DNA from 3 places in the Pseudomonas sp. NPDC077186 genome. Region 2 is predicted to be linked to each of the others. Evidence: predicted binding sites of a transcription regulator. Region 2 holds the regulator's gene; each other region holds the start of a gene.
What was found. The regulator FliA, encoded in region 2, starts transcription of late flagellar genes. The targets are predictions, from matches to a motif close to CTAAAGTTTNNNNNNNNNNNGCCGNTAA.
Positions count from the first base shown of each region.

Region 1: the regulator FliA is predicted to act here: its motif matches at 1,274-1,301, upstream of motA (flagellar motor stator protein MotA).
Region 3: the regulator FliA is predicted to act here: its motif matches at 6,429-6,456, upstream of ACIGKL_RS09200 (methyl-accepting chemotaxis protein).

Region 1 covers NZ_JBITWE010000002.1:434,042-444,055, reverse strand. Annotated here, with positions in the region: gene ACIGKL_RS10680 (HDOD domain-containing protein) at 1-1,237, opposite strand, end outside; gene motA (flagellar motor stator protein MotA) at 1,356-2,207, shown strand; gene motB (flagellar motor protein MotB) at 2,224-3,222, shown strand; gene rsgA (small ribosomal subunit biogenesis GTPase RsgA) at 3,261-4,292, opposite strand; gene ACIGKL_RS10660 (class I SAM-dependent methyltransferase) at 4,383-5,174, shown strand; gene orn (oligoribonuclease) at 5,206-5,748, shown strand; gene queG (tRNA epoxyqueuosine(34) reductase QueG) at 5,835-6,908, opposite strand; gene ACIGKL_RS10645 (NAD(P)H-hydrate dehydratase) at 6,969-8,468, shown strand; gene tsaE (tRNA (adenosine(37)-N6)-threonylcarbamoyltransferase complex ATPase subunit type 1 TsaE) at 8,456-8,923, shown strand; gene ACIGKL_RS10635 (N-acetylmuramoyl-L-alanine amidase) at 8,932-10,014, shown strand, end outside.
Region 2 covers NZ_JBITWE010000001.1:475,530-485,543, reverse strand. Annotated here, with positions in the region: gene flhA (flagellar biosynthesis protein FlhA) at 1-1,267, shown strand, start outside; gene flhF (flagellar biosynthesis protein FlhF) at 1,279-2,589, shown strand; gene fleN (flagellar synthesis regulator FleN) at 2,686-3,516, shown strand; gene fliA (RNA polymerase sigma factor FliA) at 3,513-4,259, shown strand; gene ACIGKL_RS02220 (chemotaxis response regulator CheY) at 4,344-4,718, shown strand; gene ACIGKL_RS02215 (protein phosphatase CheZ) at 4,738-5,526, shown strand; gene ACIGKL_RS02210 (chemotaxis protein CheA) at 5,539-7,701, shown strand; gene ACIGKL_RS02205 (chemotaxis response regulator protein-glutamate methylesterase) at 7,744-8,871, shown strand; gene ACIGKL_RS02200 (flagellar motor protein) at 8,897-9,637, shown strand; gene motD (flagellar motor protein MotD) at 9,650-10,014, shown strand, end outside.
Region 3 covers NZ_JBITWE010000002.1:117,728-127,741, forward strand. Annotated here, with positions in the region: gene ACIGKL_RS09165 (thiolase family protein) at 96-1,271, shown strand; gene ACIGKL_RS09170 (LysE family translocator) at 1,317-1,946, opposite strand; gene ACIGKL_RS09175 (2-hydroxyacid dehydrogenase) at 2,026-2,991, shown strand; gene ACIGKL_RS09180 (methyltransferase) at 3,019-4,017, shown strand; gene ACIGKL_RS09185 (TMEM165/GDT1 family protein) at 4,264-4,845, shown strand; gene ACIGKL_RS09190 (ketosteroid isomerase-related protein) at 4,957-5,400, shown strand; gene ACIGKL_RS09195 (M48 family metallopeptidase) at 5,461-6,282, opposite strand; gene ACIGKL_RS09200 (methyl-accepting chemotaxis protein) at 6,494-8,644, shown strand; gene ACIGKL_RS09205 (SOS response-associated peptidase) at 8,732-9,349, opposite strand; gene ACIGKL_RS09210 (DUF2007 domain-containing protein) at 9,380-9,640, opposite strand; gene ACIGKL_RS09215 (CPXCG motif-containing cysteine-rich protein) at 9,640-9,822, opposite strand; gene ACIGKL_RS09220 (1-acyl-sn-glycerol-3-phosphate acyltransferase) at 9,935-10,014, shown strand, end outside.

The DNA of each region.
Region 1 (10,014 bases), on a different contig from region 2:
CCGGATCCAGGCTAAGGGCGCTGGCGCCCGGCTCCAGCCCCGCCTGTTGCTGGGCCTGCAGACGGCTGTGCTGGCGGTCGGCGAGCAGCAGCAGCACCCGATTCAGGCCGCAGGCCTGCAGGGCGTCGCGAGCGCAGGCGGTCAGCTGCAGGACGTTGGCGAAGGCGCTGGGCTCGGCGAGCAGGCGCGCGCAGTGCCGGCGCCAGGCGCCGAGGTCGTCGCTCCTGGGCGGGGGCGCGGCTCGGAGGGGCTGCAGGTGGCGTGCATCCCAGGGCCAGAGCAGGGCCTGGGCCGGGTGCCAGAGCTGGGCGTCATGGTTCAGACGGGCGCTGCTCGCCGCATGTCGGTGCACTTGCTGCTGGATCTCGTCCAGCGGCAGCTGCAGGTAGAGGCCGGTCAGACGCTGCCAGCGCAGGCTGTGCGGGGCGTTCCAGGCCTGGTGTGCCGACAGTGCCAGGCCGTTGGCCAGCAGCACGCAGTTGCTCGGCTGGGTCAGCCAGCGGCGCAAGGGAATGTCGGCATCGAGCAGCTGTTGCTGGTGCAGCGGGTGCTGGTTGTCGCGGGCGATATGCAGCGCCTTGACCAGCAGGCGGCGGTCGCGCTCCAGCAGGCGGTAGCCCTGCACTATCCACTCCGGCAGGCGCCAGCGTTCGGCCAGTTGCCGGCACAGCTGCAGCAGCGGCACGCCGAGCAGCTCCCGCTCCACCTTGGCCGGCCGCTCGCCCTTGACCAGGATGCGTTGCTCCCAGGCCTCGAACAGCTGCGGATGGGCGTACAGCAATGGCCAGAGCGGGGCGAGAAACAGCAGACTGCAGCCGTGCAGTTCGTTCCACAGGCGCGCCAGGCGGGCGCCGAACAGGCCGCGCGCCTGCTGGCTGGCATGTTGGCTGATCAGCAGGAGCTGGCGCAGGGCCAGAGGGATTTCCGCAGCCGGCAGGGCGGGGGCCTGGTTGAGCAGGGCCTCGCAGCGCTTCAGGCCGAGGCGGGCCAGCGCGGTTTCCAGGCTGTCGGCCGGATCGCTGAGGCTGCTGCCGGCCTGGTTGGCTTCGCGCAGCACCTGCAGGGCGAAGGTCGGGCTGAGTTCGATCGCCTCGGCGATCTCGCCCCAGCTGCGGCGGTTGTCGCCGAGGGTGCGACGCAGGCGCGCATGTTGCTCCTGCTCGATTGGCAGGGGCAGCTTGCCCAGCTGTTGCAACCAGGCGTCGAGACTGCGTGGCAGGGGCTTTGGCGTCGACATGCGAGTTGAGCCGAACTGGCTTTTGACCGTAACTGGCTATAGTCTGGCGTATAAGTTCCGATAATTAGAAGGGTTGTTTTTAATAACCCTCTCTCTTGGCTCTGCAAACACTCTTCCTATGGCAAAAATCATCGGCATCATCGTCGTCCTGGGCTGCGTCTTCGGCGGCTTCGTGCTGTCCGGCGGGCAGTTCATGGCACTCGTTCATCCTTACGAAGTGCTGATCATCGGTGGCGCGGCGCTGGGCGGCTTCCTCCAGGCCAACCCGGGCAGCATGTTCATGACGGTGTTCAAGAAGTCGGTGAGCATGTTCGGTACCCGTTTCACCCATACCTACTACCTGGAAGTGCTCAAGCTGCTCTACGAGGTCCTCAACAAGAGTCGCCGCGAAGGCATGATGGCCATCGAGGCGGACGTCGAGGATCCCAACGCCAGCCCGATCTTCAGCAAGTACCCGGGGGTGCTCAAGGATGCGCGGATGACCGCCTTCATCTGCGACTACCTGCGCATCATGTCCTCCGGCAACATGGCCCCGCACGAGCTGGAGGGCCTGTTCGACATGGAGCTAGCCAGTCTCAAGGAGGAACTCGAGCATCCCTCCCATGCAGTGGCCAAGATCGCCGACGGCCTGCCGGCCATGGGTATCGTCGCCGCGGTGCTGGGCATCGTGATCACCATGTCGATCCTCGCCGAGGCGGATAACGCGCAGATCGGCGAGAAGGTCGCCACCGCGCTGGTCGGCACCTTCCTCGGCATCCTCGCCTCCTACGGCTTCTTCGGCCCGCTGTCGACGGCGCTGGAGCATGACGCCAAGGAGGAGGTCAACCTGTACGAGGCGATCAAGGCGACCCTGGTGGCCTCGGCCTCGGGCATGCCGCCGAGCCTGGCGGTGGAATTCGGGCGCAAGGTGCTGTTCCCGGCGCATCGGCCGACTTTCACCGAGCTCGAACAGGCCATGCGTGGCAACTGAGCCGAGACGCTGAGCCATGGAAAACAACCAGCCGATCATCGTCAAACGCGGCAAGAAGAGCGCCGGTGGGCACCACGGCGGCGCCTGGAAGATCGCCTTCGCCGACTTCGCCACGGCCATGATGGCGTTCTTCCTGGTGATGTGGCTGATGTCCTCGGCCACCCCGGAGCAGAAGAAGGCCATTTCCGGCTACTTCCAGGACCCCATCGGTTTCACCGAGAGCGCCAGCCCGCACGCCATCGACCTCGGCGGCTCGCCGACGCCGGCTCCGGAACGCACCCTCAACCCGGAAATCAACGACCTGACCGACAGCCCGGACGTGGAGATCGACGCCGATCAGGTCGAGACCCTGGCCGACAAGCTGGAGCGCGAGCGCCTCGAGCTGCTGCTGCAGGAACTGCAGAACAAGGTGGAGGAGAATCCCGAGCTGCAGCGCTTCAAGGATCAGATTCTGTTCGAGATCACCCAGGACGGCCTGCGCATCCAGATCATGGACGCGGAGAACCGGCCGATGTTCGCCCTCGGCAGCGCCGAGCTGCAGCCCTACTTCGAGGACATCCTGCTGGCTATGGCCGACACCATTCGCGCGGTGCCGAACAAGATCAGCGTCAGCGGCCATACCGACGCCAAGCCCTTCGGCGGCCGCGGCGATTTCGGCAACTGGGAGCTGTCGGCCAATCGCGCCAACGCCGCGCGGCGCACGCTGATCGCCGGTGGCTACGCCGACGAGCAGGTGGCGCGGGTGGTCGGTTACGCCTCCTCGGCGCTGTTCGACCGCGAGGATCCCTTCAATCCGGTCAATCGGCGCATCGACATCATCGTCCTGACCAAGAAGGCGCAGCGCGCCATCGAGGGCGAGCAGGGCGGCGACGAGGTGCCGCCGCCGGCGCCTGCCGAGGCCGCACCGACGGCCCCCGGCGCGGCCAGCGAGCCGCTGCCGGCCGAGCAGGTGCGCGAGCGCCTGAATATCTTCGAGGACGGTGCGCTGCAGTTCGACCAGCCGGTCGACCAGTAGGCCTCGGCCTCCCGCTCACTGGCGCACGTCGGCGTCGCTCAATACTCGTCTTCGGGCAGGCTGGCGAGGATATGCCGGTAGCTGGCCATGCGCTGCGGCTGGATGCGCCCTTCTTCCAGGGCCAGGAGCAGCGCGCAACCCGGCTCGCGGTCGTGCTTGCAGTCGCGGAAGCGGCAGCGCCCGAGCAAGTCGTGGAACTCGATAAAACCGGCTTCGACGTCATCCCTGCTGACATGGCCGAGGCCGAACTCGCGGATACCGGGCGAGTCGATCAGCTGGCCGCCGCCGGGGAAATGGAACAACCGTGCGGTGGTGGTGGTGTGGGTGCCCTTGCCGGTCAGCTCCGACAGCGCGCCGACGCGGGTGTCGACCCCGGGCAGCAGGCTGTTGACCAGCGACGATTTGCCCACCCCGGACTGGCCGACGAACACGCTGACGTGGCCGTCCAGGCGTTTCTTCAACTGTTCCATGCCGTCGCCCTGGTGGGCCGAGACCTCCAGCAGCGGGTAGCCCAGCTGGCGATAGACGCCGAGCAGGGCGTTAAGCGCGACTTCGTTCTGCGCGTCGATCAGGTCGGCCTTGTTCAGCAGCAGCAGCGGGCGGATGCCGGCATGCTCGGCGGCCACCAGGTAGCGGTCGATCAGGTTGGCGTGCGGCTCGGGCAGCGGGGCGAAGACGATGACGATCTGGTCGACGTTGGCCGCCACCGGCTTGAGCGCGCCGCGCATGTCCGGCCGGCACAGCTCGCTGCTGCGCGGCAGCTGGGCGACTATCACGCCGTCGCCCTGGTTGCCGGCGCGCCACACCACCTGGTCGCCGGTGACCAGTGCCGGCAGGTTGGCACGCAGGTGGCAGCGGAATGCCTGGCCGGCCAGCTCGCCCTGCAGCGCCTCGATCTCCACCTGCACGCCGAAGTGGGCGATCACCAGGCCGGTCTGCTCCGGGCCCAGGTCGCCGCCTTCCAGGGCCTCTACGGCACGCGATTCGCGCTTGGCGGCGCGCGCCGCGCGTTCGCCCTGGATCTTTTCGATGCGCCAGCTCTGGCGGCGGTTGAGTTGGCGTTTGGCCATGGAGATTCCGAGTGGGTAGAGTTGCCGGGAAACAAGCCGCGCGAGTTTAGCATGGGCGCCGCGGCCTCGATTTGACCTTCAGGGGGCGGGATGGACGAACGCGAAGGGGGGCTGCAGCGGCCCTGGCGCCGGGTGTTGATGGCCCAGGGGTTGGCCGTCGCGCTGCTGTTGGCGGCGGTCTACGGACTGGCGCTGCTGTCGCCGCTGCGCCTGCCGCTGTGGCTGGCGGCGCTGGCGCAGGGGGCGCTGGCGGCGGCCATCGGTTGGCGCCTGGGGTTGTCGCGTTGGTGGTTGGGGATCAACCTGGCCTTCCTGCCGGCGCTGTGGCTGCTGCAGCAGGCGGCGCTGCCGGGCTGGCTCTACCTGCTGGGCTTTGTCCTGCTGCTGCTGGTCAACTGGAACAGCCTGCACGAACGCGTGCCGCTCTACCTCAGCGGCACGCGCGCGCGCCAGCAACTGGGCGACTGGCTGGCAGCGCGCGAGGCGCCGCCGCGTTTCGTCGACCTCGGTTGCGGCACCGCCGGCACCCTGCTGCATCTGGCGCGGCGCTTCCCGCGCGGGCGCTTCGTCGGCGTCGAGAGCGCGCCGCTGCTGTTTCTCCTGGCCTGGCTACGCTGCCTGGGGCAGGGCAACTGCAGCATTCGCTACGGCAGCCTGTGGCGTACCGAGCTGGCGCCGTTCGACGTCGTCTACTGCTTCCTCTCGCCGGTGCCGATGGCGCGCCTGTGGGCCAAGGCACGCTGCGAGCTGGCGCCCGGCAGCTGGCTGATCAGCAACAGCTTCGCCGTCCCCGGGGTTGCCCCAAATGCCGTGCGCGAACTGAACCAGGGGCGGCAGACGCAGTTGCTGCTGTGGCAGATCGGCGACGCCGATATCCGCTAGACTTGCCGCCTGAGCCAAGGAGCCGCACACCATGCAGAACCCCAACAACCTGATCTGGATCGACCTGGAGATGACCGGCCTGGAGCCGGAGCGCGACGTGATCATCGAGATGGCCACCATCGTCACCGACAGCGAACTGAACGTGCTGGCCGAGGGCCCGGTGATCGCCATTCACCAGAGCGACGCGGCGCTGGCCGCGATGGACGAGTGGAACACCCGCACCCACGGCCAGAGCGGCCTGACCCAGCGCGTGCGCGACAGCCGCATCGACACCGCCATGGCCGAGGCGCAGACCATTGCCTTCCTCGAGCAATGGGTGCCCAAGGGCAAGTCGCCGATCTGCGGCAACAGCATCGGTCAGGATCGGCGCTTCCTCTACAAGTACATGCCCGCGCTGGAGGCTTACTTCCACTACCGCTATCTGGACGTCTCGACCCTGAAGATTCTCGCCGGCATGTGGGCGCCGCAGGTCAAGGACAGCTTTCAGAAGACCGCCACCCACCAGGCGCTGGACGATATCCGCGAGTCCATCGCCGAGCTGCGTCATTACCGCGAGCATTTCCTCAAGCTGTGAGTCGTTTGGGGGCTCCTCGATCCGTTACCCCTCCGGATTACCTCCGGGTTACGTACTGACCTGCCGAGCGGTGCGCACGGCGCACCTTAGGTGCTTTCGCGCTGCTGGTGACGCATCAGCGCCCATTCGACATGCTCGCGCACAAGCGCCGAGGGGTGTTCGCGACGTGCCTGCAGCGCTTCGAGCACCGGAATGGTCGAGGGCGCATTGCCCAGGCCGACGGCCAGGTTGCGCAGCCAGCGCTCGTAGCCGGCGCGGCGCAGCGGCGAGCCTTCGGTGCGGGCTAGAAACTCCTCTTCGGTCCACAGGAACAGCTCGGCCAGGCTGGCGTTGTCCAGGCCGTGGCGCGGCTGGAAGTCGCCCTGCTCGGTGGGCCGGGCGAAGCGGTTCCACGGGCAGACGATCTGGCAGTCGTCGCAGCCGAAAACCCGGTTGCCGATGGGCGCACGTAGCGCCTCGGGAATCGGCCCCTTCAGCTCGATGGTGAGATAGGAGATGCAGCGCCGCGCATCCAGCACATAGGGGCCGACGAAGGCGGCGGTGGGGCAGATGTCCAGGCAGGCGCTGCAGCGTCCGCAGTGCTCGCTGCCGTGCGGCGCATCCACCGGCAGCGGCAGGTCGACGAACAGCTCGCCGAGGAAGAAATAGCTGCCGGCCTTGCGATTGAGCACCAGGGTGTTCTTGCCGATCCAGCCGAGGCCGGCCTGTTCGGCAATGGCCTTCTCCAGTACCGGCGCGCTGTCGACGAAGGCGCGGTAGCCGAACGGCCCGATCGTCGCCTGGATGCGCTCGGCCAGTTGCTGCAGGCGTTTGCGGATCAGCTTGTGGTAGTCGCGGCCCAGGGCGTAGCGCGACACATAGGCCGTTTCCGGCTCGTCCAGGCGCTGGGCCATCCGGGTGTCGCCGGGCAGGTAGTCCATGCGCAGCGACACCACTCTCAGGGTGCCGGGTACCAGCTGTTCCGGGTGCGAGCGCTTGCTGCCGTGCGCGGCCATGTAGTCCATCTCGCCCTGATAACCGGCGGCCAGCCAGCGTTCGAGGTGCGCCTCGTGTTCGCCCAGGTTGACACCGGCGATGCCCACCTGTTGGAAGCCCAGCTCGCGGCCCCAGTCCTTGATCGACTGGGCGAGGGTGGAGAGATCGAGGGAGGAGACGGACATTGCAGGGCAACCGCGGGGGAGGTGGGTATAATTCTGCCAGACATCCGCCGCGAGCGAGCCATGCGCCCGACACCTTCCCCCTTGCCCTTGACCCTGCACAGTGCCGAACAGGTGCGCGCGCTGGACGCCCGGCTGATCGCCGCCGGCACCCCCGGCTTCGAGCTGATGCAACGCGCCGCCCACGCCGCCTGGCGCGCGCTGCGCCGGCGCTGGCCGGAGGCCGGCGAGATCACCGTGCTGGCCGGGCGCGGCAACAACGCCGGCGACGGCTACCTGATCGCCGCGCTGGCCCATCGCGCGGGCTGGCGCGTGCGGGTGCTGGCGGTGGGCGAGCCGGCGACGCTGGGCGGCGATGCCGCGCTGGCCCATGCCGAGGCGTTGGCGGCCGGGGTCGAGATCCAGCCCTGGAGCGAATGCGCGCCGCTTTCCGGCGTGCTGGTCGATGCCCTGCTCGGCACCGGGCTGTCCGGTGCGGTGTGCGAGCCCTATGCCCAGGCCATCCGCCTGCTCAATGCCAGCGGCCGGCCGGTGCTGGCGGTGGACATCCCCTCCGGGTTGCACGCCGACAGCGGCGCGCAGCTCGGCGTGGCAGTGCGCGCCGAGCTGACGGTGACCTTTATCGGCCTCAAGCTGGGCCTGCTGACCGGCGTCGGCCCGGAGCTGTGCGGCGAGCTGCAGTTCGACGACCTGCAGGGCGATGCCGAGCTGCTGGCGCAGGCGCCAAGCGTGGCGCAGCGCCTGGCTGTGGTCAATCTGCCGCGCCTGGCGCCGCGCGCGCCGACGGCGCACAAGGGCCAGTTCGGTCATCTGCTGCTGGTCGGCGGCGACCTGGGCATGGGCGGCGCCGCGCTGCTCGGCGCCGACGCTGCGCTGCGCGCCGGCGCCGGCCTGGTGTCGCTGGCCACCCGCGCGGAACATGTGGCCGCCGCGCTGGTGCGCCGCCCCGAGGCGATGTGCAGCGGCGTGCTGTCGGCCAACCAGCTGCTGCCGCTGCTCGAGCGCGCCGATGTCTGCGTGGTAGGCCCGGGGCTGGGCCAGAGCGCCTGGGGGCGTGGCCTGCTGTCGGCCGTCGCCGCCGTCGAGCGAGCGCAGGTGTGGGACGCCGATGCGCTCAACCTGCTGGCCGCCGGTCGGGTCGCGGCGCCGCGGCTGGGCGTGCTCACCCCGCATCCGGGCGAGGCGGCGCGCCTGCTGGGGACGAGCACGGCCGAGGTGCAGGCGGATCGGCCGGCGGCGGCGCGGGCGCTGGCCGAGCGTTTCGCCCTGGTGGTGGTGCTCAAGGGCGCCGGCAGCCTGATCGCGGCGCCGGACGGGCGTCTGGCGCTGTGCGACCGCGGCCATCCGGCGATGGCCGGCGCCGGTCTCGGCGACGTCCTGGCCGGCCTGCTCGGCGCGCTGCTGGCGCAGGGCCTGGCGCCGTTCGAGGCGGCCTGCCTGGCGGTCTGGCTGCATGCACGGGCGGGCGAACGGCTCGCGGAACAGGGGCGCGGGCTGGCCGCCGGCGATCTGCCCCCTGCCATTCGTCAGTTACTGGAGGAGTTGTGTCCTTGTCTGAATTGAGACTCGAGGCCGCCGACGAGGCGGCGATGCTGGCCCTCGGCGCGCGGCTCGCCGAGGTCAGCGGCGGCGCCGGCATCATCTACCTGCACGGCGATCTGGGCGCCGGCAAGACCACCCTGTCGCGCGGCATGCTGCGCGGCCTGGGCCATGCCGGGGCGGTCAAGAGCCCGACCTTCACCCTGGTCGAACCCTACGAGATCGGCGCCGTGCGCGCCTTCCATTTCGACCTGTATCGCTTGGTCGACCCGGAGGAGCTGGAGTTTCTCGGCATCCGCGATTACTTCGAAGGCGATGCGCTGTGCCTGATCGAATGGCCCGAGCGCGGCGCCGGCGTTTTGCCAAAGCCCGACCTGGACATTACCATTAGCCCGCAAGCGAGCGGCCGTTCGCTGCTGTTGCAGGCACATGGGGCGCGCGGGCAGGCCTGGTGTGCACTGTTGGCAGGCCAAGCATAAATAGATCGATGGGGTTGGGTATGCGCATAGGCGCGCTGGTTACCGCTGTGGGGGTGTTGTGGGCGGCCCTGGCTGCCGAGGTGCTGGCCGCCTCGGATGTGCGCAGCGTGCGATTGTGGCGCGCGCCGGACAATACCCGGCTGGTCTTCGATTTGTCCGGTCCGGTGCAGCACAGCGTGTTCACCCTGGCCGCGCCCGACCGCATCGTCATCGACGTCAGCGGCGCCAAGCTGGCGACCAACCTCGGCCAGCTGTCGCTGGCCAATACCCCGATCACCGGTGTGCGCTCGGCCCAGCGCAGCGCCGAAGAGCTGCGCGTGGTCATCGACCTGTCGGCGCCGGTGACGCCGAAGAGCTTCGCCCTGGCGCCCAACCAGCAGTACGGCCATCGCCTGGTGGTCGACCTGTTCGACCAGAACGGCAGCGCGCCGGCGCCGACCCAGGCGCCCAGCGTGGCCGCCACGGCGCCGCCGGTGCCGGTCACCCCGACCCAGCCGCCGCCCAAGCTGACGCCGGTGCCCAATGGCAAGCGCGACATCGTCATCGCCATCGACGCCGGCCACGGCGGCGAGGACCCGGGCGCGCTGGCGCCGGTCAAGGGCCAGTACGAGAAGCACGTGACCCTGGCCATCGCCAAGGAACTGCAACGGCAGATCAATGCCGAGAAGGGCTTTCGCGGCGAACTGGTGCGCACCGGCGACTACTTCATCCCGCTGCGCAAGCGCACCGAGATCGCGCGCAAGAAGGGCGCCGACCTGTTCGTCTCCATCCACGCCGACGCCGCGCCGCGCGCCGCCGCCTTCGGCGCCTCGGTGTACGCGCTGTCCGAGCGCGGCGCCACCTCGGAGACCGCGCGCTGGCTGGCCGATGCGGAGAACCAGTCCGACCTGATCGGCGGTGCCGGCAACGTCAGCCTGGACGACAAGGACAAGATGCTCGCCGGCGTGCTGCTCGATCTGTCGATGACCGCCTCGCTCTCCTCCAGCCTCAACGTCGGGCAGAAGGTGCTGTCGAACATGGGCAGCATCACCTCGCTGCACAAGCGCCGGGTCGAACAGGCCGGCTTCATGGTGCTCAAATCCCCGGACATT
Region 2 (10,014 bases):
CGCTTCGCCGCGCGCGCTGGCGGTGGCGGCGGCGATCATGATCGCCATGGGCCTGGTGCCCGGCATGCCGCATTTCTCCTTTATCAGCCTGGGCCTGGTGGCCGCCGGCGCCGCCTACTGGATCGCCAACAAGCAGCGCAAGACCAAGGAAGAGGAGGTCAGGGAAGTGCAGCGCCAGCAGGAGCTGCTGCCGGCGCAGAAGGCGCAGGAGGTCAAGGAACTGGGCTGGGACGACGTCACCCCGGTGGACATGGTCGGCCTGGAGGTCGGCTACCGGCTGATCCCGCTGGTCGACCGCAACCAGGGAGGCCAGTTGCTGGCGCGGATCAAGGGAGTGCGCAAGAAGCTCTCGCAGGAGATGGGCTTTCTCATGCCCTCGGTGCATATCCGCGACAACCTCGACCTGGCGCCCAACGCCTACCGCTTGACCCTGATGGGCGTCAGCGTGGCCGAGGCCGAGGTCTACCCGGATCGCGAGCTGGCGATCAACCCCGGCCAGGTGTTCGGTCCGCTCAACGGCATCGCCGCCAAGGATCCGGCGTTCGGCCTGGAGGCGGTGTGGATCGACCCCAGCCAGCGCGACCAGGCGCAGTCGCTGGGCTACACCGTGGTCGACGCCAGCACCGTGGTCGCCACCCACCTCAACCAGATCCTGCACAAGCACGCCCACGAGCTGCTGGGGCATGAGGAAGTGCAGCAACTGATGCAGCTGTTGGCCAAGAGCTCGCCGAAGCTGGCCGAGGAGCTGGTGCCGGGGCTGGTGTCGCTGTCGACCCTGCTCAAGGTGCTGCAGGCGCTGCTGCAGGAGCAGGTGCCGGTGCGCGACATCCGCACCATCGCCGAGGCGATCGCCAACGTCGCGCCGAAGAGTCAAGATCCCGCCGCGATGGTCGCCGCCGTTCGTGTGTCGCTGGCCCGCGCCATCGTGCAAAGCATTGTGGGACTAGAGCCGGAGCTGCCTGTGATCACCCTCGAGCCCAGGTTGGAACAGATATTGCTCAATAGCCTGCAGAAGGCCGGTCAGGGCAGCGAGGATGGCATCCTCCTCGAACCGGGCATGGCCGAGAAGCTGCAGCGTTCCCTGGTGGAAGCGGCGCAGCGCCAGGAAATGCTCGGCAAGCCGGTGATCCTGCTGGTGGCCGGGCCGATTCGGGCGATGTTGTCGCGCTTCGCGCGGATGGCGGTCTCCAGCATGCATGTGCTGGCCTACCAGGAAATTCCGGACAACAAGCAGGTCACCATAGTCGCCACTGTGGGCCAGAACTGAGGTAAAGGGTCATGCAGGTCAAACGCTTCTTCGCCGCCGATATGCGGACCGCCATGAAACTGGTGCGAGACGAGCTGGGCGCCGATGCCGCGATCATCGGCAATCGCCGGGTGGCCGGCGGCGTCGAGCTGACCGCCGCGCTGGATTACCAGGTAGCGCCGGCGCCGGTGCGGCCGAACCCGGCCCTGGAGGCCGAGCTGCGCAAGACCCAGGCGCGCATCGCCAGCGCCCAGGCCGAACTGGCCACCCGCGCCGAGCAGGACGCCGGCAAGGATCGCCAGCTGTTCGCCAACGAGTCGCTGGTGGCGCCGGAATTGCCGGCCACCCCGGTCAAGCCGCAGCGCCCGGCCGAGCCTGCGCCGGCGCAGCCTGCGGTCGATCCGCGCGCGCTGGACGCCATGCGCTTCGAACTACACGGCCTGCGCGAGCTGATCGAAATGCAGCTCGGCTCCATCGCCTGGGGCCAGCTGCAGACCCGCCGCCCGCAACAGGCCAACCTGTGGCGCCGGCTGCAGCGCATGGGCCTGTCCGCCGAGCTGGCGCAGGCGCTGCTGAACAAGGTCGCCGACGTCGCCGAGCCGCGCCAGGCCTGGCGCATGCTGCTGGCCCATCTGGCCCACGCGATCAAGACGCCGAAGCTCGAGCCGCTGGAAGAGGGCGGGGTGATCGCCCTGGTCGGCCCCGCCGGCATGGGCAAGACCACCACCCTGGCCAAGCTGGCGGCGCGTTACGTGCTTAAGCACGGCGCGCAGCAGGTCGCCTTGGTCAGCATGGACAGCTATCGCATCGGCGCGCAGGAGCAGCTCAAGACCCTGGGGCGCATCCTCGGCGTCTCGGTGACCCAGGTCGACCCCGGCCAGTCGCTGCTGCAGGCCCTGGCGCCGCTGGCGAAGAAACGCCTGGTGCTGATCGACACCGCCGGCCTACCGGGCAACGACCCGGCGCTGCGCCTGCAGCTGGAGAGCCTGGCGGCGCGCGGCCTGCAGGCGAAGAATTACCTGGTACTGGCGGCCACCAGCCAGAGCCAAGTGCTCAAGGCCGCCTACCATAGTTACAAGCGCTGCGGCCTGGCAGGCTGCATACTGACCAAGCTGGACGAAGCCGCCAGCCTGGGCGAGGCTTTAGGTCTGGCTATAAGCCAGCATCTGCCGGTAGCCTATGTCGCCGACGGCCCGCGGATTCCGGACGATCTGCAGGTGCCGCGCAGCCACCAGCTGGTCAGCCGCGCGGTGGGCCTGCAGGCCGCCGAGGAGCCGAGCGAGGACGCCATGGCGCAGCTGTTCGCCGGGCTCTACCACAGCCCGACGCGGCGCGCCGGCTGACGCGGCGAGAAGAGAATGTTGCACCCTCGGGCGACGCCGTCGCCGGAGTGAACGGCCGGATGGCCAAGTCGAAGTTAGACAAGGTGTGAAGAAAACATGGGTATGCATCCCGTACAGGTGATCGCGGTGACCGGCGGCAAGGGTGGCGTCGGCAAGACCAATGTGTCGGTGAATCTGTCCATGGCCCTGGCCGATCTCGGCCGGCGGGTGATGCTGATGGACGCCGACCTCGGCCTGGCCAACGTCGACGTTCTGCTGGGGCTGGCGCCCAAGCGCACCCTGGCCGATGTGATCAGCGGCGAGTGCGATCTGCGCGACGTGCTGCTGCAGGGGCCGGGCGGCATCCGCATCGTGCCGGCGGCGTCCGGCACGCAGAGCATGGTCAACCTCTCGCCGATGCAGCACGCCGGGCTGATCCAGGCGTTCAGCGATATCAGCGAGAACCTCGACGTGCTGGTGATTGACACCGCCGCCGGCATCGGCGATGCGGTGGTCAGCTTCGTCCGCGCCGCCCAGGAGATCCTGGTGGTGGTGTGCGACGAGCCGACCTCGATCACCGACGCCTATGCGCTGATCAAGCTGCTCAACCGCGACCACGGCATCAGTCGCTTCCGCGTCCTGGCCAACATGGCCCACAGCCCGCAGGAAGGGCGCAACCTCTTTGCTAAGCTGACCAAGGTGACTGATCGCTTCCTCGACGTCGCCCTGCAGTACGTCGGCGCCGTGCCCTACGACGAGTGCGTGCGCAAGGCCGTGCAGAAGCAGCGCGCGGTCTACGAAGCCTTCCCACGATCCAAGTGCGCCCTGGCGTTCAAGGCGATAGCCCAGAAGGTCGATACCTGGCCGCTGCCGGCCAACCCCCGCGGCCATCTGGAGTTTTTCGTCGAGCGTCTGGTGCAGCAACCGACGGCAGACAGTGCCGTATGACAGCAGCTTCTGGACTTCGTATGTACAACAAGGCGCAGGCGCAGGATTCGCAGCACCAGTTGATCGAGCGCTATGCGCCCCTGGTCAAACGTATCGCCTATCACCTGCTGGCCCGTTTGCCGGCCAGCGTGCAGGTCGACGACCTGATCCAGGCCGGCATGATCGGCCTGCTCGAAGCCTCTAAAAAATACGATTCCAGCAAGGGTGCCAGCTTCGAAACCTTCGCCGGCATCCGCATCCGCGGCTCCATGCTCGACGAAGTGCGCAAGGGCGACTGGGCGCCGCGTTCGGTGCACCGCAACAGCCGCATGGTCAGCGACGCGATCCGCGCGGTGGAAGCGAGAACCGGGCGCGACGCTAAAGATCAGGAGGTTGCGGCCGAACTCCAATTGAGTCTGGAGGATTACTACGGCATCCTTGGCGACACTTTGGGCAGCCGCCTGTTCAGCTTCGACGACCTGGTGCAGGACGGCGAGCATGGCGGGCTGCACGAAGACGCCGGGCACACCCACCTCGAACCTTCGCGGGACCTCGAAGACGAACGCTTCCAGGCGGCCTTGGCCGAGGCCATCGCCGGCTTGCCGGAGCGCGAACGCCTGGTGCTGGCGCTGTATTACGATGAAGAACTGAACTTGAAGGAAATCGGCGAAGTGCTGGGGGTCAGCGAGTCGCGCGTCAGCCAGTTGCACAGCCAGTGCGCCGCGCGTCTGCGTGCGCGCCTGGGCGAGTGGCGCGCCCGCTGAAGGCTGGGCCGGTTTCACGATTGAAGGGCGCGCTCCACTGAAGAGCGTGTTTGGGACTGTACGGAGGTCGACTTGGACAAGAACATGAAAATCCTCATCGTTGACGATTTCTCGACGATGCGACGGATCATCAAGAACCTCTTGCGTGATTTGGGTTTCACCAACACCGCGGAGGCCGACGATGGCACCTCGGCGCTGCCCATGCTGCAGAGCGGCAGTTTCGACTTCCTGGTGACCGACTGGAACATGCCCGGCATGACCGGTATCGACCTGCTGCGTGCGGTGCGCGCCGACGAGCGCCTCAAGCACCTGCCGGTGCTGATGGTCACCGCCGAGGCCAAGCGCGATCAGATCATCGAGGCGGCCCAGGCCGGCGTGAACGGCTATGTGGTCAAACCCTTCACCGCCCAGGTGCTGAAGGAAAAGATCGAGAAGATCTTCGAGCGGGTCAACGGCTGATGTCGGCCGCGAGGGTGCTATGGAACACGATGACTCCACGCTGGGCGACCTCGAGTCGACCCTGAAAAGCAACGCCCGCGAATTGGTCGACAGCCTGGAAAGAGGCAACTTCGGCGCCGCGGTGCAACTGATCAACGAGCTCAACAAGGTCCGCGACCGCGGCCTGTACCACGAGGTCGGCAAGCTGACCCGCGAGCTGCACAACGCCATCGTCAACTTCCAACTCGATCCGCGCATGCCGCATGCCCAGGAGCTGTCGCAGATCGCCGATGCCACCGAACGCCTGAATTACGTGGTCACCATGACCGAGAAGGCGGCCAATCGCACCATGGACCTGGTCGAGCAGAGCGCGCCGCTGGTCAACGACTTGAGCGACGAAGCGCAGAGCCTGAGCGCCGAATGGGGCCGCTTCATGCGCCGCGAGATGGGCGCCGAGGGCTTTCGCGAGCTGGCCAAGCGCATCGAGCTGTTCCTCGCCCGCAGCGAGCGCGACAGCAGCAAGCTGTCCGGCCACCTCAACGACATTTTGCTGGCGCAGGACTACCAGGACCTCACCGGGCAGGTGATCAAGCGCGTCACCCAGCTGGTCACCGAGGTGGAAAGCAACCTGCTCAAACTGGTGCTGATGGCCAGTCAGGTCGACCGTTTCGCCGGCATCCAGCACGACCATGAACAGCTGCGTGCCGAACAGGAACAATTAAAAGAGCCATCTCGGGGTGAAGGTCCGCAGATTCATGCCGATAAGCGTGATGACGTCGCCTCCAGTCAGGACGATGTCGACGACCTGCTGTCCAGTCTAGGATTCTAAGGAGTTCCCCCTATGAGCTTCGGCGCCGATGAAGAAATCCTCCAGGACTTCCTGGTAGAGGCCGGCGAGATCCTCGAACAGTTGTCCGAACAGTTGGTCGAGCTGGAAAGCCGCCCGGACGACATGAACCTGCTCAACGCCATTTTCCGCGGTTTCCATACCGTCAAGGGCGGGGCGGGGTTCCTCCAGCTCAACGAGTTGGTGGAGTGCTGTCATATCGCCGAGAACGTCTTCGACATCCTGCGCAAGGGTGAGCGCCGGGTCGACGCCGAGCTGATGGACGTGGTGCTCGAAGCCCTGGATGCGGTCAACGGTATGTTCGGCCAGGTGCGCGAGCGCAGCGAGCCGACCCCGGCCTCGGCCGAGCTGTTGGCGGCGCTGTCGCGGCTGGCCGAGCCGGCTGGCGCCGAACCCGCGAGCGTGGCGCCGACTGCCGCGCCGAAGGCCGAGCCCGCAGCCGCCGCCTCCGGCGATATCACCGACAGCGAGTTCGAGCAGCTGCTCGATGCCCTCGGCGAAGCGCCGGTCGGCGACAGCGTGGCGGCCAGCGACGAGATCACCGACGACGAGTTCGAATCCCTGCTCGACCAGCTGCACGGCAAGGGTCAGTTCTCCGTGGCGGCCGAGAGCTCCGTCGGCGCGGCCGTGGCGGTCGCGGCCGTCGCGGCGCCGGCCGGCGACGAGATCACCGACGACGAATTCGAGGCATTGCTCGATCAACTGCACGGCAAGGGCCAGTTCGCCGGTGCGGTCGAAGCGCCGGCTCCGGCCGCGACGGCGGTCGCCCCGGTGACGCCGGCCAGCGACGAAATCACCGACGACGAATTCGAATCCCTGCTCGACCAGTTGCACGGCAAGGGCAAGTTCGTGCCACCCAGCGAGGCGCCGGCCGCGCCGGTGGCCAAGCCGCCTGCCGCGGCGAAACCGGCGGCCAAGGCCGAACCGGCCGCACCCCGCCCGCCTGCAGCTCCGGCGCCCGCGGCGGACAAGGCGCCGGCGGCCAGCGAGGCGGAAACCACGGTGCGGGTCGATACCGCGCGCCTGGACGAGATCATGAACATGGTCGGCGAGCTGGTGCTGGTGCGTAACCGCCTGGTGCGCCTGGGCCTCAACAGCGGCGACGAGGCCATGTCCAAGGCGGTGTCCAACCTCGACGTGGTCACCGCCGACCTGCAGACCGCGGTGATGAAGACCCGCATGCAGCCGATCAAGAAGGTCTTCGGTCGCTTCCCGCGCCTGGTACGCGACCTGGCGCGCAACCTGAAGAAGGAAATCAACCTCGAGCTGGTGGGCGAGGAAACCGACCTCGACAAGAACCTGGTCGAGGCCCTGGCCGACCCGCTGGTGCACCTGGTGCGCAACGCCGTCGATCACGGCGTGGAGACCCCGGAAGAGCGTGAGAAGGCCGGCAAGCCGCGCGGCGGGCGGGTGGTGCTGTCCGCCGAGCAGGAGGGCGACCACATCCTCTTGTCGATCACCGACGACGGCAAGGGCATGGACGCCGACGTGCTGCGCGCCAAGGCGGTGGAGAAGGGCCTGCTGGACAAGGATGCGGCCGACCGCCTGAACGAGTTCGAGTGCTACAACCTGATCTTCGCCCCGGGTTTCTCGACCAAGACCGAGATTTCCGACGTGTCCGGCCGCGGCGTCGGCATGGACGTGGTCAAGACCAAGATTTCCCAGCTCAACGGCACGGTCAACGTGTTCTCGCAGAAGGGCGCGGGCTCGAAGATCATCATCAAGGTGCCGCTGACCCTGGCGATCATGCCGACCTTGATGGTGATGCTGCAGAACCAGGCCTTCGCCTTCCCGCTGGTCAACGTCAACGAGATCTTCCACCTCGACCTGTCGCGCACCAACGTGGTCGACGGCCAGGAGGTGGTGATCGTCCGCGACAAGGCGCTGCCGCTGTTCTACCTCAAGCGCTGGCTGGTGCCACAGGCCTTCCACGAGGGCCAGCGCGAGGGCCATGTGGTGATCCTCACCGTGGGTAGCCAGCGCATCGGCTTTGTCGTCGATCAATTGGTCGGGCAGGAAGAAGTGGTAATCAAGCCACTGGGCAAGATGCTCCAGGGCACGCCTGGCATGTCCGGCGCCACGATCACCGGCGATGGGCGCATCGCCCTGATTCTCGACGTCCCGAGCATGCTCAAGCGCTACGCTCGACGTTTCTGATGGTTGCGGCGCGGGCATGGCCGGCGCCGTCTAGGAGTGTGTATGGCAGTCAAGGTATTGGTGGTGGACGACTCCGGCTTCTTCCGCCGGCGCGTTTCGGAAATTCTGTCTGCCGACCCCAATATCCAGGTGGTGGGCACCGCCACCAATGGCCGCGAGGCCATCGACCAGGCGCTGGCGCTCAAGCCCGACGTGATCACCATGGATTACGAGATGCCGATGATGGATGGCATCACCGCGGTGCGGAACATCATGCAGCGCTGTCCGACGCCGGTGCTGATGTTCTCCTCGCTGACCCACGAAGGCGCTCGTGTCACCCTCGACGCCCTGGACGCCGGTGCAGTGGATTTTCTGCCGAAGAATTTCGAGGACATCTCGCGCAACCCGGAGAAGGTCAAGCAGCTGCTGTGCGAGAAGGTGCACAGTATCGCCCGCAGCAACCGCCGTTTTAGTTCGGCCGCGGTCGCTCCGGCGCCGGCCGCGGCCAGTCCTGCGCCTGCGCCGGGCAGCCGGCCGGCGGCGACCACGGTGCGCCCGGCCACCCTGCAACCGCGCCCGGCGATCCCGGCGGCGGCGCCTGGTGCCGGTTCCGCGGCGCCCAAGCGCAAGGCCTACAGGCTGGTGGCCATCGGCACCTCCACCGGCGGCCCGGTGGCCCTGCAGCGGGTGCTGACCCAACTGCCGGCCAATTTCCCGGCGCCGCTGGTGCTGGTCCAGCACATGCCCGCGGCCTTCACCAAGGCCTTCGCCGAGCGTCTGGACAAGCTCTGCCGCATCCAGGTCAAGGAGGCCGAGGACGGCGACCTGCTGCGTCCCGGCCTGGCCCTGCTGGCCCCCGGCGGCAAGCAGATGATGGTCGACGCGCGTGGCGCGGTGAAGATCCTGCCCGGCGACGAGCGCCTGAACTACAAGCCCTGCGTCGATATCACCTTCGGCTCGGCGGCCAAGTCCTATGGCGACAAGGTGCTGGCCGTGGTGCTCACCGGCATGGGCGCCGACGGCCGCGAAGGCGCGCGCCTGCTTAAGCAGGGCGGCAGCCAGGTGTGGGCGCAGGACGAGGCCAGCTGCGTGATCTACGGCATGCCCATGGCGGTGGTCAAGGCCAACCTGGCCGACGCGGTCTACGGCCTCGACGAGATCGGCCGGCACCTGACCGAGGCCTGCTTGTAATGAACCCTCACACGGGCGCGTGCGCATGGATGTACTGAGCCTGATCGGCGTCATTCTGGCGTTCGTCGCTATTCTCGGCGGCAACTACCTGGAGGGCGGCCACGCCGGCGCGCTGCTCAACGGCCCGGCGGCGCTGATCGTGATCGGCGGCACCCTCGGCGCGGCCTTCCTGCAGGCGCCGGTCAGCGTATTCAAGCGCGCCATGGCCATCCAGCGCTGGATCTTCTTCCCGCCGCGCATCGACCTGGTCGGCGGCATCAACCGCGTGGTCGGCTGGAGCATGGTGGCGCGCAAGGAAGGCCTGCTCGGTCTCGAGGCGGTGGCCGACGCCGAGCCCGACCCCTATGCGCGCAAGGGCCTGCAGCTGCTGGTCGACGGCGCCGAGCCGGAATCCATCCGCAGCATCCTCGAGGTCGATCTGTATACCCAGGAGGCGCGCGATATCCAGGCGGCCAAGGTGTTCGAGAGCATGGGCGGCTACGCGCCGACCATCGGCATCATCGGCGCGGTGATGGGCCTGATCCACGTGATGGGCAACCTGGCCGACCCGAGCATGCTCGGCAGCGGCATCGCCGTGGCCTTTGTCGCCACCATCTACGGCGTCGGTTTCGCCAACCTGCTGCTGCTGCCGGCCGGCAACAAGCTCAAGGCCATCGCCATGCGCCAGTCGCGTTACCGCGAGATGCTGCTGGAGGGCATCCTGTCCATCGCCGAGGGCGAGAACCCGCGGTCCATCGAGCTGAAGCTGCAAGGCTTCATGGACTGATGGAGGGTTGGCATGGCGCGTCGGCGGCAGCATGAGGAACACGAGAATCACGAGCGCTGGCTGGTGTCCTACGCGGACTTCATCACCCTGCTGTTCGCCTTCTTCGTGGTGATGTACTCGATCTCCTCGCTCAACGAGGGCAAGTACAAGATTCTCTCCGAGACCCTGACCGGGGTGTTCAACCAGCCGGATCGCTCGATCAAGCCGATCCCGGTGGGCGAGGAACGGCCGCGCACCGGCGAGCCCGAGCGCGCCTCGCTGGACGAGGCCAACAGCGAGACCCCGGACGACTCCCTGCAGGACATCGCCGCCAGCGTGCGTCAGGCCTTCGGCGAACTGATCCGCAGCGAGCAGCTGAGCGTGCGCGGCAACGAGAT
Region 3 (10,014 bases), on a different contig from region 2:
CCTTTGGCCGATTTCGGTCACAGGTTAGAATCCAGCCATGCAGCCGGTCGCGAAACAGGCTGCGACCAGCCCAACTTTCGTTCGAGGTAACAACTATGTCCGATATCGTCATCGTCAGCGGCGCCCGCACCCCCATGGGCGGCTTCCAAGGCAGCCTGGCCAGCGTGCCTGCCGTCGACCTGGGCGCCGCCGCCATTCGCGAGGCGGTCAGCCGCGCCGGTATCGCCCCGGCCGAGGTGCAGGAAGTGATCATGGGCTGCGTGCTGCCCGCCGGCCTCAAGCAGGGCCCGGCACGCCAGGCCGCGCTCAACGCCGGGCTGCCCGCCGCCACCGACTGCACCACCATCAACAAGTTGTGCGGTTCGGGCATGAAGGCGGTGATGATGGCCTTCGACGCGCTCAAGGCCGGCAGCAACCAGGTGATGATCGCCGGCGGCATGGAAAGCATGTCCAACGCCCCCTACGTGCTGGAAAAGGCACGCACCGGCCTGCGCATGGGCCATGGCGAGATCAAGGACCATATGTTCCTCGACGGCCTGGAAGACGCCCGCACTGGCCGCCTGATGGGCTCCTTCGCCCAGGAAACCGCCGATAAGTACGGCATCGGCCGCGAAGAGATGGACGCCTACGCCATCGAGTCGCTCAAGCGCGCCCAGGCTGCGATCAAAGACGGCTCGCTGGACGCCGAGATCGTGCCGATCACCGTCGCCAGCCGCAAAGGCGAGGTGCTGGTCAAGGACGACGAACAGCCGCTGACCGCCAACCTGGACAAGATCCCGACCCTGCGTCCCGCGTTCCGCAAGGACGGCAGCATCACCGCGGCCAACGCCAGCTCGATCTCCGACGGCGCCAGCGCCCTGCTGCTGATGACCTTTGATGAAGCGGCCAAGCGCGGCCTCAAGCCGCTGGCCAGGATCGTCGCCCACGCCACCCAGAGCCAGGAGCCGAGCGAGTTCACCCTGGCGCCGATCGGCGCCATGACCAATCTGTTCAAGAAGACCGGCTGGAGCAAGGATCAGGTCGATCTGTTCGAGATCAACGAGGCCTTCGCCATGGTGACCATGCTGGCCATGCGCGAACACGGCCTGGATCACGCCAAGGTCAACGTCTTCGGCGGCGCCTGCGCCCAGGGTCACCCGGTTGGCTCCACCGGCTCGCGGATCATCCTCACCCTGATCAACGCCCTGCAGAAGAAAGGCGGCCAGCGCGGCGTCGCCTCGCTGTGCATCGGCGGCGGCGAGGCCACCGCGGTCGCCATCGAGCTGCTGTAAGCCAGGCCATCACGACAGAGCCCCGCAGTTGCGGGGCTCTTGCGTTCAGCGCATCTCGCTCAGCGCCAGCTTCACGCCGATGGCCACCAGCACCGCGCCCATCAACCGATCGAACCAGTGCCCCATGCGCGCGAAACCGGCGCGCACCCGCCGCTGGCTGAACAGCCAGGCCACCAGGCAGAACCAGACAGCGGTCGCCGCGGCCAGGTAGAGGCCGTAGCCGGCCTGCACCGGCACCGGCGTATGCGGGTCGATCACCACGGTGAACAGCGACAGGAAGAACAGCGTCGCCTTGGGGTTCAGGCCATTGGTGACGAAGCCGCTGACGAAGGCGCCGCGAGCGCTGCGCTCGCCCGCCGCCAGGCTCAGCTCGGCGCTGGCCGGATCGGCCGGGCGCGCGCGCAGCGCCTTGATGCCGATATACAGCAGGTAGGCCGCCGCCAGCCATTTCAGCGCGTTGAACAGGACGATCGACTGCGACACGATCAGGCCGATGCCGAGCAGCGAGTAGGTGACGTGCACGAGGATCCCGGTGCCCACGCCGAAGGCGCTGAACAGCCCGGCGCGACGACCATGGGCCACGCTCTCGCGCACCACGATGGCGAAGTCCGGCCCCGGGCTGGCCACGGCCAACAGGTGGATCAGGGCAACGGTGAGAAACTCGGTCCAGTACATGGTGGCTCCGCAGCGACAGGCGAGGTCTGGTAGGCTCGCCAATCTACTCCTGCGCCCCCTCCGCGAAAAGGTACAGCTGATGAGCAACAGCGCCCGCGCCGTCTTCCTCGACCACGCCTCCCTCGACCTCGGCGACCTCAACCTGCAGCCCCTGCAGCAGGCCTTCGCCGCACTGACCCTGCACGCCCAGACTGCCCCCGAGCAGGTCGCCGAACGCCTGCAGGGCGCCCAGGTGGCGATCAGCAACAAGGTGCCGCTGAGCGCCGCCACCTTCGCCGCCTGCCCCGAACTGGAGCTGGTGCTGGTCACCGCCACCGGCACCAACAATATCGACCTGGCCGCCGCCCGCGCCCATGGCGTGCTGGTGAGCAACTGCCAGGGCTACGGCACGCCGTCGGTGGCGCAGCACACCCTGATGCTGCTGCTGGCCCTGGCCACCCGCCTGCCCGACTACCAGCGCGACGTCGCCGCCGGGCGCTGGCAGCAGGCCAGCCAGTTCTGCCTGCTCGACCATCCCATAGTCGAGCTGGAGGGCAAGACCCTCGGCCTGCTCGGCCACGGCGAACTGGGCGGCGCGGTGGCGCGCCTGGCCGAAGCCTTCGGCATGCGCGTGTTGCTCGGCCAGTTGCCGGGGCGGCCGCCGCGCGAGGACCGCATCGCCCTGCACGAGCTGCTGCCGCAGGTCGACGCCCTGACCCTGCACTGCCCGCTCAACGAGCAGACGCGCAACCTGATCGGCGCCGCCGAGCTGGCGCTGATGAGGCCGCAGGCGTTTCTGATCAACACCGCGCGCGGCGGCCTGGTCGACGAACAGGCCCTGGCCGACGCGCTGCGCCGTGGCCACCTGGGCGGCGCCGCCAGCGACGTGCTGACCCAGGAGCCGCCGAAAGACGACAACCCGCTGCTGGCCGCCGACATCCCGCGCCTGATCGTCACGCCGCACAACGCCTGGGGCAGTCGCGAGGCGCGCCAGCGCATCGTCGGCCAGGTGGCGGAGAACGCCGCGGCCTTCTTCGCCGGTGCGCCGCGGCGGCTGGTCGGCTAAGCTGCGCAGCTTTTTCAGGAGCCCCCGATGGACCCGCGAAGCGAAGTTCTCCTGCGTCAGGCCGAGCTGTTCGGCGGCGAGCTGCTGCTGGCCGGTCTGCCGGCCGACGACCTGCTCGGCGCCCTGCCCCAGGCGCGCGGCTGGAGCTGGCACGCCGGCGAGCAGGCGCTGCTGCAGGCGCGCTTTGCCGGGCGCAGCCAGTTCGACACCCGCATGCCGGAAGGCGACTACCCCGCCGCCGTGCTGTTTCTGCCCAAGTCGCGCGAACTGACCGACTACCTGCTGCAGGCCCTGGCCGCGCGCCTGAGCGGCCGCCCGCTGTACCTGGTCGGCGAGAAGCGCGGCGGTATCGAGCGTGCGGCCAAGCAGCTGGCCGCCTACGGCACGCCGCGCAAGCTGGACAGCGCGCGTCACTGCCAGCTGTGGGGCGTACAGGTCGAACAGGCGCCCGCCGCGCCCGATCTCGACGCCCTGGCCCAGGTCTACAGCCTGCCGCTGGCCGACGGCCCGCTGCAGGTGGTGAGCCTGCCCGGGGTGTTCGCCCACGGCCGCCTGGATCGCGGCAGCGCGCTGCTGCTGGAGCACCTCGACGACCTGCCGCACGGCCATCTGCTGGACTTCGGCTGCGGCGCGGGCGTGCTCGGCGCCGCGCTCAAGCGCCGCTACCCGGTCAGCCGCCTGAGCCTGCTGGACGTGGACGCCTTCGCCCTGGCCAGCAGCCGCCTGACCCTGGCGCGCAACGGACTGGACGCCGAGCTGATCGCCGGCACGGGCATCGAGTCGGCGCCACAAGGGCTGGCCGCCATCGTCAGCAACCCGCCCTTTCACCAGGGCGTGCACACCCATTACCAGGCCAGCGAGAACCTGCTGACCCAGGCCGCCGCCCACCTGAACATCGGCGGCGAACTGCGCCTGGTGGCCAACAGCTTCCTCAAGTACCCGCCGCTGATCGAGCGCCACCTCGGCCCCTGCCGCACCCTGGCCGAGGCCGACGGCTTTCGCATCTACAGCGCACGGCGGCGCTGAGCGGGGTTGCTCTACCACAGCGCCTTGGGCACAATGCGCCGGTCCTAGGGGAGTAGTCTCCCGCGAGCGCCCAGCTCGCCCGGCACGCGTCAACACACTTGCTCCGCAGAGCATGGCGCGCGCGACCCAAGGCCTCCCAGCGGGGCCTGCGGTTTGACAAGACCTATGACACGCACACCTTACCCGGGGCGGGAAGGTCGTACGTGTCATAGCCGTGTCGACCCGCCCCTTTAGGAAAACCTCATGCTGGAATCCCTGTTCGTCCCCACCCTGATCGTTGCCCTCGCCGAAATCGGCGACAAGACGCAACTGCTCGCCTTGCTCCTGGCCGCACGCTTTCGCCGGCCCTGGCCGATCATCTGGGGCATAGTGGTCGCCACCCTGGCCAATCACTTCGCCGCCGGCGCGGTGGGCAACTGGGTCGCCGGTTTCTTCTCCCCTGCCATGCTGAGCTGGATACTCGCCGCCAGTTTCGTCGCCGTGGCCGCCTGGACGCTGATTCCCGACAAGCTGGACGAGGACGAGGCATCCGGGCTGAAGAAATACGGCCCCTTTCTCACCACCCTGATCGCCTTCTTCCTCGCCGAGATGGGCGACAAGACCCAGGTCGCCACGGTGATGCTGGCCGCGCAGTACCCGCATTTCGTGCTGGTGGTGCTCGGCACCACCCTGGGCATGCTGATCGCCAACGTGCCGGTGGTGCTGGCCGGCAACTTCGCCGCCGAGCGCCTGCCACTGACCCTGATCCGTCGCCTGGCTGCCTGCGCCTTCGCCGCCCTGGCGCTGTACGCCGGCTACCAGGCGCTGCAATTGAGCGGCCTGATATGACACATCGTTGACGCCAACGAGCTGTCACATCGGCCAATTCCAGCCCCCTCCCGCCTGCTGCTAAAGTGCGCGACACGTCACGCAACTTGAGTCGGCAGTCCGGAGGGCGTCATGTCATTGGATGATCGGAAGAAGGTGGTGTGCCAGCACATCGACCTGACCTGGAACAAGGGCCGCCTGGCGCTGGCCGAGCAGCTGCACAGCCGCGATTTTCTCTACAAGAGTTCGTTTATCGGCCGCCCGCTGAGCAGCGCCGGCTTCGCCCAGATGGTGCAGGACATCCGCCACGCCATGCCGGACCTGCAGGTGGTGGTCGAGGAATGCATCGCCGAAGGCTACAAGGTGGTCACCTGGAGCACCCTGATCGGCACTATTCAGAAACCCGCGCTGGGCTACCCGCCCAGCGACAAGGTGCTGAGCATCTCGGCCATGGCCTTCTGGACCCTGACCCCGGGCAACGAGATCCAGGAAATCTGCACCATGTTCGACATGGAAAGTTTCCGCGCCCAGCTCAATCTGGAAACCCGCCCCTTCGCCGAAAAAGCCCTGCCCTGAAACGCCGGCGGCGCGCCCTGAGCCCTCAGGACGCGCCGCCGGTGTATCCCGAGGCCGGACTCAGCGCCCGGCCTTGGCCTGTTCGTACAACGGCATCACCTTGGGAATCGCCGCCTGCAGCGAGGCGATACGGCTGCTGGAGGACGGGTGGGTGCTCATGAACTCCGGCGGCGCCCCGCCGCCGGCGGCCGCCATCTTCTGCCACAGGCTGACCGCCGCATTGGGGTCGTAGCCGGCACGCGCGGCCAGCTCCAGGCCGATCAGGTCGGCCTCGTTCTCGTTGCCGCGGCTGTTGGGCAGGGTCAGGCTGTACTGCACCACGGTGTCGGCCAGGGCGAGGCCGCCCTCGCCGAGACCGAGCAGGGCGCCGGCGCCCTGCTTGGCCATCTCGATGCCATAGGCCTTGGACATCGCCTCGCGGCTGTGCTCGCGCAGGGCGTGGGCCATCTCGTGGCCCATGATCGCGGCGATCTCGTCGTCGCTCAGCTTGAGCTTCTCGATGATGCCGCTGTAGAAGATGATCTTGCCGCCAGGGCCGCAGTTGGCGTTGAGCTCCGGGCTCTTGATCAGGTTGACCTCCCACTGCCAGTTGGCCGCATCCGGGCGGAAACGCGGCGCCTGCGGGATCAGCCGGTTGGCGATGGCCTGCAGGCGCTTGGCATTGGCGCTGTTCTTGTCCAGCACGCCCTGGCTCGACGCCTCGCTCAGGGTCTGCTGGTAGGACTGCGCGTACATCTGGTTGACCTGGTCGGCCGACAACATGCTGAACATGTACTGCTTGCGCTCCACGCCCACCGCACCGCCGCTGGTGGTGTTGACGGCCTGACAGCCGGCCAGCAGCAGCGCCGCCGCCAGGCCACCCAGGGTAAGAACCTTGTTCATCGAACGATCTCCTTTATCGACCGACCTATGCTAGGCCGCCGCCTCGACGCGAGCAACCACGCCACTTGCACGATGGCCGCGGGCCATCTTTGCTAAGCGATGAAACCGCCAAAACGCCGCCGGCCAGCTCATCCACGACAGCCCGCTCAGGTTTTCCGCCGACGCTGCCGATAGCCGCTTACAGGCCACCTCTTCGCGCCCCGGAGCCAACATGAAGTTCAAGTCGATCCAGTTTTCCGTCGCCTTCCTCGCCGGCGCCAGCGTGCTGGCCGTGGTCGTGGCCCTGGTGCTCTACGCCCTGTTCGCCAGCGGCCGCACCCAGGCGCTGGTGGAGCAACGCACCCAGGCGCTGCTCGAACAGGTCATCGAACAGCGCCTGGCGGCACTGGCGCGCGCCCAGATCAGCGAAATCCAGCGCGAGCTGGAGGCGCCGCTGCAGATCACCGCCGACCTGGCCCGGGTCAACGCCCTGCTCGGCATGAGCGATGCCGGCGGCGCTCCGCTGCTGGCCGCCAGCCGCGAGGAGCTGGCCAATCTGGTGCGCGAGACCACGGCGCAGAACCCCAAGCTGCTGGGCAGCTACATCGGCTGGGAGGCGAACGCCTTCGACGCCAGCGACGACCTCTACGCCGGCAGCAAGGAGAACGGCTACGACGGCAACGGCCGCTTCCTGCCCTGGTGGTATCGCAACGCCGACGGCAGCCTGGGTATCGACGCCATCGGCTCGATGGAAAGCGAGAAACTGCTGCCCACCGGGGTGCGCGAGGGCGAGTACTACCTGTGTCCCAAGGAGCGCAAGCGCCCCTGCGTGATCGACCCGGCGCCCTACGACGTCGGCGGCAAGATGACCATGCTCGCCTCCTTCACCTCGCCGATCCTGGTGGACGGCGAATTCCGCGGCATCGCCGGCGCCGACCTGGCGGTCAACTTCATCCAGGAGCTGCTGACCCAGGCCGACGCCCAGCTCTACGACGGCGCCGGCGAGATGGCGCTGATCGCCGGCAACGGCCGCCTGGTGGCCTCGACCAAGGCCCCGGACAAGCTCGGCGAACCGGCCACCGCGCTGCTCGACGCCAACGAACTGAGCAACCTGAGCGGCCTGCAGCCGGGCCAACCGAAGTACGACATCCACGTCGAGGACGATCCCGCCGACAGCCATATCGAGCTGTTTCTCAGCTTCGCCATCGGCCAGGCCGATACCCGCTGGGTGCTGATGCTGGTACTGCCGCTGGACACCGTGATGGCCGACCTGCGCCAGCTGCAGGGCGAACTGGCCGCGCAGCGCGAAGCCGATACTCTGGGCATGAGCCTGGTCGGCCTGCTGATCGCCGTCCTCGGCCTGCTGGTGATCTGGTTCGTCGGCTACGGCATCGCCCGCCCGCTCAAGCAGATGGTCGGCATGCTCGACGACATCGCCAAGGGCGACGGCGACCTGACCGTGCGCCTGCGGGTCGAGCGCAGCGACGAACTGGGGCAGATCGCCCAGGGTTTCAACGCCTTCCTGAGCAAGCTGCAGGCGATGATCGGCGACGTGGTGAGCTCGGTGCAGCAGGTCAGCGACTCGTCCGAGCACACCGCCGACATCGCCATCCGCACCAACCAGGGGGTGCAGAAGCAGCTGGCCGAGATCGAGCTGGTGGCCACCGCCGTGCACCAGATGACCGCCACCGCGCAGGACGTGGCGCGCAACGCCACCCACGCCGCCGAGGCCGCCAACCACGCCGACCGCGCCGCCAACCAGGGCAAGCAGGTGGTGCAGAGCACCTCCAGCGCCATCGCCGCGCTGGCCAGCGAGATCGGCCGCGCCGTCGGCGTGGTGCAGAGCCTGGCCAAGGACAGCGAGAACATCAACGCGATCCTGGTGGCGATCCGCGGCATCGCCGAGCAGACCAACCTGCTGGCGCTCAACGCCGCCATCGAGGCGGCGCGGGCCGGCGAACAGGGCCGCGGTTTCGCCGTGGTCGCCGACGAGGTGCGCAACCTGGCGCAGAAGACCCAGCAGGCCACCGAAGAGATCCAGAGCATGATCCAGCAGCTGCAGCACGGCACCCGCGAGGTGGTCAAGGTAATGGAGCAGAGCCAGGTCAAGACCGACGACAGCGTGGCGCACGCCAACCAGGCGGCCGACTCGCTGGAGGCCATCACCCAGGCGGTCTCGGTGATCAACGACATGAACACCCAGATCGCCAGCGCGGCCGAGCAGCAGAGCGCGGTGGCCGAGGACATCAACCGCAACGTCAGCAATATCGGCCAGGTGGCCAACGAGGTGGCCGGCGGCGCCGACGAAGCCAGCCAGGCCAGCGCCGGGCTAACCAAGCTGGCCGAGCAGCAGCGCCGGCTGATCAACCAGTTCAAGGTGTAAGCGGCTCGTAGGGCGCGCCGCGCGCACCACGCGTCCAGCGGTTGTTGCGGGGCGCATGGCCTGGGCGTCCCGCGACAGCCTAAGGCTTCACGCCGGGGTCAGGCACTCCGGCGCATCCAACTTGGGGTCGTTGACCAGGGTGGCCAGGGCGCGCTCGCGCAGACCGCCCTGGGGCCTGGCCAGCAGCGTCTGCAGTTGCTCCAGCCCGGTCTCGCCGCTCAGCCACAGGGCCCGCTCCTGCTCGTCGAGAATCAGCGGGCGGCGCTGCGAGGCGGCTGCCTGGGTGATCAGCGCCACGCTCAGGTACTCGCGCCCGCCGACCGGATAGACCTCCCACAGCGCGGCGAAGTACAGCAGCGAATCGGCGTTGGTCATCCAGTACGGGCGCTTGCGCGCTGCGCCGCGCCATTCGTAGAAACCATTGGCCGGTAGCAGGCCGCGGCGCAGACGCAAAGGCTCGCGGAACATCGGCTGCTCGGCCAGGGTCTCGGCGCGGGCATGCGCCGGGGTCTTCGACAGGTCCTTGAGCCAGGCCGGAGTCAAGCCCCAGCGCGCCGCGGCGGCTTCAGTCCCGGCGGCGCCGGCACGCAACAGCAGCACCTGGCCGTTCGGCGCAATGTTCCAGTGCGGCTGCTGATCGGCGGGAAAACCGGGCAAGGCCGCCAGGGCCGGCGACCAACGAAACAGGGCGTAGCGTCCACACATGCTGCAACTCGACAGACAGGCAGGGGCGCGTCAGCACAGCAACACGCCCTGGAAGGATTCCGGCTCGTCGCCGGGCAGGGGTTGCGCGGCATTGTACGCCCCGATCAGCGCGCGTGCCCGCTCGGCGTCATGGTCGGCCACCAGCAGACCGAGCAGCCCGCAGACCGGCAACTCGCCCACCGCACCGACCAGGTGCTGGCCGAGCAGATGCGCCTCGATGCCCTCGCTGGCCAGCATGCCCAGCAGCATCTCGCCCTCCAGCAGATTCTCCGGCTCGTAGATTCGTTGCATCAGTCGTTCTCCCCGCGAACCTCCAGTTGCCAGTCGACGCCGTCGGTGCGCAGCTCGAACAGGATCGGGCGGCAGCACACCGGGCAATCCTCGATATAGGACTGATCGCCCGCCGACAGATCGAGCACGGCTTCGGCCGGCTCGCCGCAGTAGGGGCAGAGATAGGCCTCGGTTTCCAGCATCGCGGCCTCCTTGTGACTTGGCGGTATAATCGCCGGTCTATTGCTGGCCTGTTCGCCAGGCGTTTTCGTTCAGCACTTCATTTCAACCATAGCCGTTCCACGACAAGAGAGCATGATGGGCGCATTCGATGCCATCCGACCCTATGCCGACGCAGAAGTGCGCCCCGTACTGGCGCGCCTGCTCGCCGACCC